One region of the Symbiobacterium terraclitae genome, then DNA from elsewhere that is predicted to be linked to it. Evidence: riboswitches for the same ligand, from Rfam matches in the RefSeq annotation. Region 1 holds a riboswitch; the other holds the start of a gene.
What was found. Region 1 has a riboswitch for cyclic di-GMP ahead of J2Z79_RS11155 (transglutaminase-like domain-containing protein). Riboswitches for the same ligand answer to the same signal wherever they lie in the genome.
Positions count from the first base shown of each region.

Region 1 (3,333 bases):
CAAGAACCACATGGTGGCGGTCCTCCGTTTCCAGGCCATCCCCGAGCTGGGTGCGGCCCCCGTCACCTTCAGCTTCGCCACCCTCCTCGACCTGGACGACCGGGAGGAATCGCTCTTCGACGAGCGCACCGGCCGGTTCGTCACCCAGGTGCTGAACAACGTGATCAAGCGGTCCGCGGTAAGCCGCGCGGCCCTCTTCCCCTGCCTCGACGACAACGGGCGGGAGATCGCGGACATGATGGTCTACGCCGGCAGCGGCGCCGCCGCCTGGTTCAAGGCGCTGGAGGCCACCCGCCGCCTCAGCCCCCGCCGGGAAGGCCAGGCGTTGCTGCGGATGATCACCGAGCAGAACGCGACGGGCGAGGTGCCGCACGACCTGTTCCGCCGCATGGGCGAGGACCTGCTGGACCAGGCAAACGACGGCCTCAGCGCGGAGTCGGTGGTGCGCAGCCTGGAGAGGGCGGTGGGCCACGGCGTCGACCGCCTGGGCTTCCAGGCCCGCTGGGAGTCCGCCTTCGGCGACCTCTCGTACCGCCCGGCCTACCACTCGCTCTTCGGCGGCGGCGAGGCCGAGAAGCCCACGCGGATGAAGATGCAGGCCGGCGACATCGAGATCACCCTCACGCCCGCGCATCTGGAGTCCTTCCGGCAGGTCACGGTGGGCGACCAGACCTTCATCCTCTTCGCCGTGCCCGAACGGGCGCGGGTGGTGGTGGGCAAGGACCTCGACCTGCGGATCAAGCCCGTGGCGCTGGCCGACATCCAGCGCTGGATGACGGGTGAAACGGAGTAGGCGCTGCAGGCGACAGGACAGCGCAAGGCGGGACCGGGCAGGCCGATCCCGCTTACGACAGTCAGGCAGCGCAGCCGGGGGCGGACGGGCCCGCCCGGCCGCATCCCGGTGTACGCGCAACAAGGGCGGCTGAGCCCGCCCTTGTCATGGATACTAGCGTGCCGCAACCTCCCGCTCCACGCGGATGGTCACCAGCCCACGTCCGCCAAAGCTGGCCTGGTGGGAGACGTCCTCGTACCCCTGCGCGATGTGCGCCGCCGGGTCGAAGAAGAGCAGGTCCCGCTGGCGCTCCGCAAAGGTGGGATCAACCGGAACCCAGCCGCGGTCGGGATGGTAGTACTCCGCCCACGCGTGGCGGTTCTCCGGGCCCAGCGGCCCCGCAAGCCCGCCGCTGTCGGCCCATCCGTAGACCAGCCGGGCCGGGATCCCCACCGCACGGGCCATGGCGACGAAGAGGCTTGCGTACGTGCCGCAGGAGCCAACGCCCTTCTCGAACCCGGCCAGGGCGCCTTCGGCGGCGCCGGTCCGGCCGTAATCGAGGTGCGTGACGACGGCATGCAGAAGCGCCTCCACCTGCTGGTCGACCCCTGCTGCGCCGGCGACGGCGCCGCGGGCAAGCGCAGAGATGCCGGGGTGATCTGACTCAACGCCGGGTTCGGCGGCGAGGTACCTCTCGTGCACCGGACCGACGGCGGCCCGGGTGGCAACACCGGATCCCTGCGCCGCACTCAACTCGACGACGAGGACCTCCTCGATGACGAGCGCCCCTCCCGGCGCCACCTGGGGCACCTCGAAGGTGGTGGCCCCGCGGGCCGACCGCATCCGCACGCCCGTGGGGACGGAGCGCTGCGGCGCCCCCCGCAGGCGCTGGCCGCCGGCGTCGGCCGCGGCGGCGGGGAGCGTGAGGACCAGGTTCGTCACCGGTTCGGCGGTCGGGTTCTCGATCGTGATCCGGGTGCGCACCTCCACGGTCCGCGGGGCGGACCCTGCGAGGCCGACGGTGGATGCGCTGAGCAGCAGCACGGCGGCCGCGAGCACGCGCACCGGTCGTAGGGCATGCATTGCTGTATACACCACTTTCGGCAGCCCGGCTGTCATAGGCGGTAGGCCCTTAGACCCGTGGCTTTGCGTCGCCGCCTTTCGGCGGGTTTGCCTTTATCGAGTGTTGCTGTTACCCATGTTAGTCGTTAGGCGTTGTATCGTCAATATTACGATGATTGATTCCTTCTGGCTGCTGCGCGCCCCGTCGGGCCCCGGCCCGCGCCGAGGCCTCGGCGGCGTTCAGCTTCCGCCAGAGCGCGACCCACTTCCACGCGAGCGAAACCAGCACCACGGCCGCAAGGAAAACCATCGCAATCCGGATGGGGGCCATCTGCGCCCTCCTCACGCTGCTTGCGTTCGTATGGGCGTTCGACCTCGCGAACCGTGCCTCCTGCCTTCGCAAGGAAGGGATCGACCATGAAGGACCAGCTCCCACCCGCCCGCGGGCGCCTCGCTGCGCGGCTCGGCGCCCTTCTCCTGCTCGCCGGGGCCGTGCTGGTCGCCGTGCCGGCCATCCGGTGGGCCCGTGAGGAACTCGCGGACCGCCGCCAGATGGCGCAGGTGCCGACGCCGTCTCCGGTGATGCTGCAGAGCCCCGGCGACCTCGGTCGCACCGGCGGTTCCGACGGCCCCGGCCTCGACGCCGGTACCGGTGGCCCCGGCAGCGGCGAGGGCTCAAGTGTCCCGGACGGGGGCGGCTCCGGCGAAGGGGGCGCTGCGGCGCTGTACCAGATCAGCATCCCGCGCCTGAAGGTCTCGTACCCGGTGGGCGAGGGGGTCGACAACGACGTGCTTGACCGGGGCCCGGGCCACTACCCGCAGACCGTCCTGCCGGGCGAGGTGGGGAACGCAGCGCTGGCCGGCCACCGCACGATCCGCGGCCGCCCCGCCTTCTTCTACCGGCTGAACGAGCTGGAGCCCGGCGACCTCGTGCACGTCCACTACACCGACCGCAGCCTCACCTTCGTGGTCGAGCGGGTCTTCCTCACCGACCCTTACGACCTCTCCGTCATCGCCGCCACCGACTACCCGGCGCTGACGCTCACCACCTGCGACCCGCCGGGTAGCGACGAGATGCGGCTGATCGTCCAGGCCCGCCTCCAGTCCAACGGGCCAACCCCGCAGACGGGCCGGGGCCTGCCCGCCGGCCGCGCACTCGGCGCGGGACCGACTGGCTAGCCCACCGGTCCCCGCTCCCGCGGGCCAGCCTCTCGGACGCCGAGGCGCCTGCACACTGGCCCCACGCATGCAAAACGCCCCCGGGCAAGCCCCGGGGGCGCCTCTGTTCAATCCCACCTCCGCCGGTCCTCGAACCGGGGGCCGTCCGCCGGAATGGCATCGGCCGGCACCGACGCCACCTCGGGGTTCAGCCGGACCGCCGCCTGCACCGCCTGGCGCACCGCCAGCGGGTCGGCCGGCCCAGCCACCTCGATGCGGAGAATGTCCCGGTGGTGCGCGTCGCGCTCCACGACCGCCCGCCACCGCTCCACGCCGGCCAG
Region 1 is NZ_JAGGLG010000018.1:51,729-55,061, forward strand. Features, by position in the region: gene J2Z79_RS11150 (hypothetical protein) at 1-793, shown strand, start outside; gene J2Z79_RS11155 (transglutaminase-like domain-containing protein) at 947-1,855, opposite strand; cyclic di-GMP riboswitch class I at 1,872-1,957, opposite strand; gene J2Z79_RS11160 (hypothetical protein) at 1,974-2,165, opposite strand; gene J2Z79_RS11165 (sortase) at 2,252-3,013, shown strand; gene J2Z79_RS11170 (phenylacetate--CoA ligase family protein) at 3,121-3,333, opposite strand, start outside.

Region 2 (3,333 bases), on a different contig from region 1:
GCTGGCGACGGGCGAGTGGGTGGCGGCGTACGCCCTCACCGAGCCCAACGCCGGGTCTGACGCCCTGGGCGCCCGCACCACGGCCCGGCTGTCCGAGGACGGCAAGTACTGGATCCTGAACGGTACCAAGCAGTGGATCACCAACGCCGGCTTTGCCGACGTCTTCGTGGTCTACGCGAAGGTGGACGGCGAGAAGTTCTCCGCCTTCATCGTCGAGCGGAGCTTCCCCGGCGTCTCCATCGGGCCTGAGGAGAAGAAGATGGGCCTGCACGCCTCCTCGACCTGCTCCCTCATCCTCGAGGACGCCAAGGTGCCCGTGGAGAACCTGTTGGGCGAGATCGGCAAGGGCCATCACATCGCCTTCAACATCCTGAACATCGGCCGCTGGAAGCTGGGGGCGGGCGCCGTCGGCTCGGCGAAGCTGGTGCTCTCGATCGCGGCCGAGTACGCCAAGACCCGGAACCAGTTCGGCAAGCCCATCGCCGAGCTGCGGGCGATCCAGCAGAAGCTGGCCGACATGGCCGTGCGCACCTACGTCACCGAGTCCATGGGCTACCGCACCGCCGGGCTCCTCGAGAGCGCGCTGGAGGGCCTCGATCCCGATGCCCCCGGCAGCGAGGTGGCCAAGCGCCTCGAGGAGTACGCCATGGAGTGCTCCATCATGAAGGTCTTCGGCTCCGAGGCCTTCGACTTCGTGGCCGACGAGGGTGTGCAGATCCACGGCGGCTACGGCTTCATGGATGAGTACGAGGTCAGCACCGCCTACCGCGACAGCCGCATCAACCGCATCTTCGAGGGCACCAACGAGATCAACCGCCTGCTGATCCCCGGCACGCTGGTCCGCCGGGCGATGAAGGGGCAGCTGCCCATCATGCAGGCGCTGGCCGGCCTGCAGGGCGAGCTGATGGAGCTGACCCCGTTTGAGGAGTCCGACGAGCCGCTGGCCCAGGAGGTCTTCATGATCGACCGGGCCAAGAAGGTCTTCCTCATGCTGGCCGGCCTCGGCGTGCAGAAGTTCCAGATGGCGCTGGAGAAGGAGCAGGAGCTGCTCCTTGGCGTGGCCGACATCGCCATCGAGATCTACGCCATGGAGTCTGCCGTGCTAAGGGCGCTCAAGGCCATCCGCGCGGGGCGGCCCGGCCTGAAGCCCGAGATGGCCCGCGTCTACTGCCAGGAGGCCTTCGAGCGCATTGCCACCATCGCCCGCACGCTCCTGCCCGCCGTGGAGGAGGACGGCGATACCCTGCGCACCCAGCTCTCGATGCTCAAGCGGCTGACCCGCTACACGCCCACCAACACCATCGCCCTGAAGCGGCAGATCGCCGCCCGGGTTCTGGAGAAGGGCGACTACGTCTGCTAATCCCCCCTGCGCAGCGAGACCAGGATGGGCCCGGTCGGGCTCATCCTGGTCCGCGCGTAATACAGCGCGAAAATAAGTCACGCGTAAAATCACCTACGAAACATGAAGGTGTTCTCGGAGTGATCTAGAATCTATTGCTAATGCCTTCCTTCAACCAGGTGTCCAAGGGATATGCGAGCACTCTCAACCAAGCGATAAAGGCACACCCGTCGAAAGGCGGGGCCGCAAAGCCACGGGGCTAAAGGAGCGCATGCTCCCATGCCAGCCGGGTTGCCGCTCGGGATGTCGGCGGACGGCCGCCGGCGTCTTGGGGGTGCTTTTGCCATTGTTTCGGTGGCGCCAAGACGGGGCCCATACGATCATTGGTGGATTTCCCATTGTCCCGGAAAGCGCCAAATTGGCTCCTGCGGCTATTTGTAGAAGGGTTCATAACCACATATATCGAAAAGGACAGGATGAAAAATCCCTAACCTACCTGTATTCGGGAAGGATTCCGGCGATTTGGCGCGAATCCTAGGTAAAAGAGTTATGTTTAACTAGTTCTGTCTTTCAGTGATCACATGAAACAGTTCCTGCCCAATGGAGGGTTACGCGCATGGAGAATCCACTGAGCCAGGCCGAAATTGATGCGCTCGTAATGTCCACGGGCAGCAACGTTCGTACGTATGATTTCCGTAGGCCTAATAAGTTCAACAAAGATCTGATCAGAACGCTGGTGCTGGTCCACGAGAACCTGGCCCGGCTGCTCCAGTCATACCTCTCGGCGGGACTGCGCTCCTGGGTCCAGATCAACGTGCGTTCGACCAACCAGTTCACCTACTCGGAGTTCACCCAGCTGCTGCCCAATCCCACCATCACCCTTTCGTTCAAGATCAACCCCCTCCCGGGCATCTGCCTGCTGGAGATCAGCCACAACGTCGCCTTCGCCATCGTCGAGCGGGTCTTCGGCGGGCCCGGAAGCGATGCGCAGCCGCAGCGGGAGCTGACCGAGATCGAACTCGGCATCATCCAGCGCGTGGTGCGCGACACCTTCGGGCCCATGAAGGAGGCCTGGCGCAACGTCGCCGAGATCGATCCCAGCATCGAGGCTGTGGAGACCAACCCCGTCTTCATCCAGACCGGCGGGCCCACCGAGGTGGTGGCCGCGATCACGCTGGCGGTGGAGATCGGCGAGCACTTGGGCCACATGACCTACGCCTACCCATACTCCACCGTGGAGCCGGTCCTCTCCCGGCTGTCGCCGCAGTCGTGGCTGGCCGACGCCAAGCACATGAGCCCGTCCGAGGAAGACAGCCTGCGGCGGGCGGTTCAGGGGGCACCGCTCCCGCTGACCACCCTGCTCGGGAAGACCCGCATCCGGCTCGGCGAGTTTCTGGCGTTGGGGGTCGGTGATCTGGTTCGCCTGAACACCCGGGTGGGGAGCGAACTGCCCGTCTTCGTGGGCAACAAGCTCGTCTTCCACGGCAAGCCCGGGGTGGTGGGCGACCGGATGGCGGTGCAGATCACGCGCCGGGGCACCTGACCTGCGTGAAGTGGTGTAGTCATGAAAGTTGAGTTCTTGAACCCGTTCGTGTACGCCGGACTGAAGGTGCTCGCTTCGGAGGCCGGACTGAAGAGCGTGGTCTCGGACAAGCCCCTGATGCGCAAGGCGATCTCCACGCTGCACGCCGTCAACGTGGTCATCGGCGTGATGGGCTCCGTGCAGGGCATCGTGATCTACGGGATGGAGCTCGCGATGGCCAAGGGCATCATCCGGGCGATGACCGGGTCCGACTATCCCATCACGGACCCGATGGCCGAGTCGGCCCTCGGCGAGCTTGGCAACCTCATCACCGGTTACGCCGCCGGCACGCTGGAGTCGGCCGGGTGGCCCAGCCGCATCTCGCCGCCCCGCATCGTGCGCGGAACGGGTGTTCGGTTTGCGCCCACGGCGATCAACATGCTGACGGTGCCGATCATCACCGAGATCGGCC
Region 2 is NZ_JAGGLG010000002.1:73,339-76,671, forward strand. Features, by position in the region: gene J2Z79_RS01790 (acyl-CoA dehydrogenase family protein) at 1-1,360, shown strand, start outside; cyclic di-GMP riboswitch class I at 1,550-1,638, shown strand; gene fliM (flagellar motor switch protein FliM) at 1,956-2,882, shown strand; gene J2Z79_RS01800 (chemotaxis protein CheX) at 2,904-3,333, shown strand, end outside.
Region 2: it holds a riboswitch for cyclic di-GMP, as region 1 does, so the genes downstream of both, fliM (flagellar motor switch protein FliM) here and J2Z79_RS11155 (transglutaminase-like domain-containing protein) in region 1, are expected to answer to the same signal.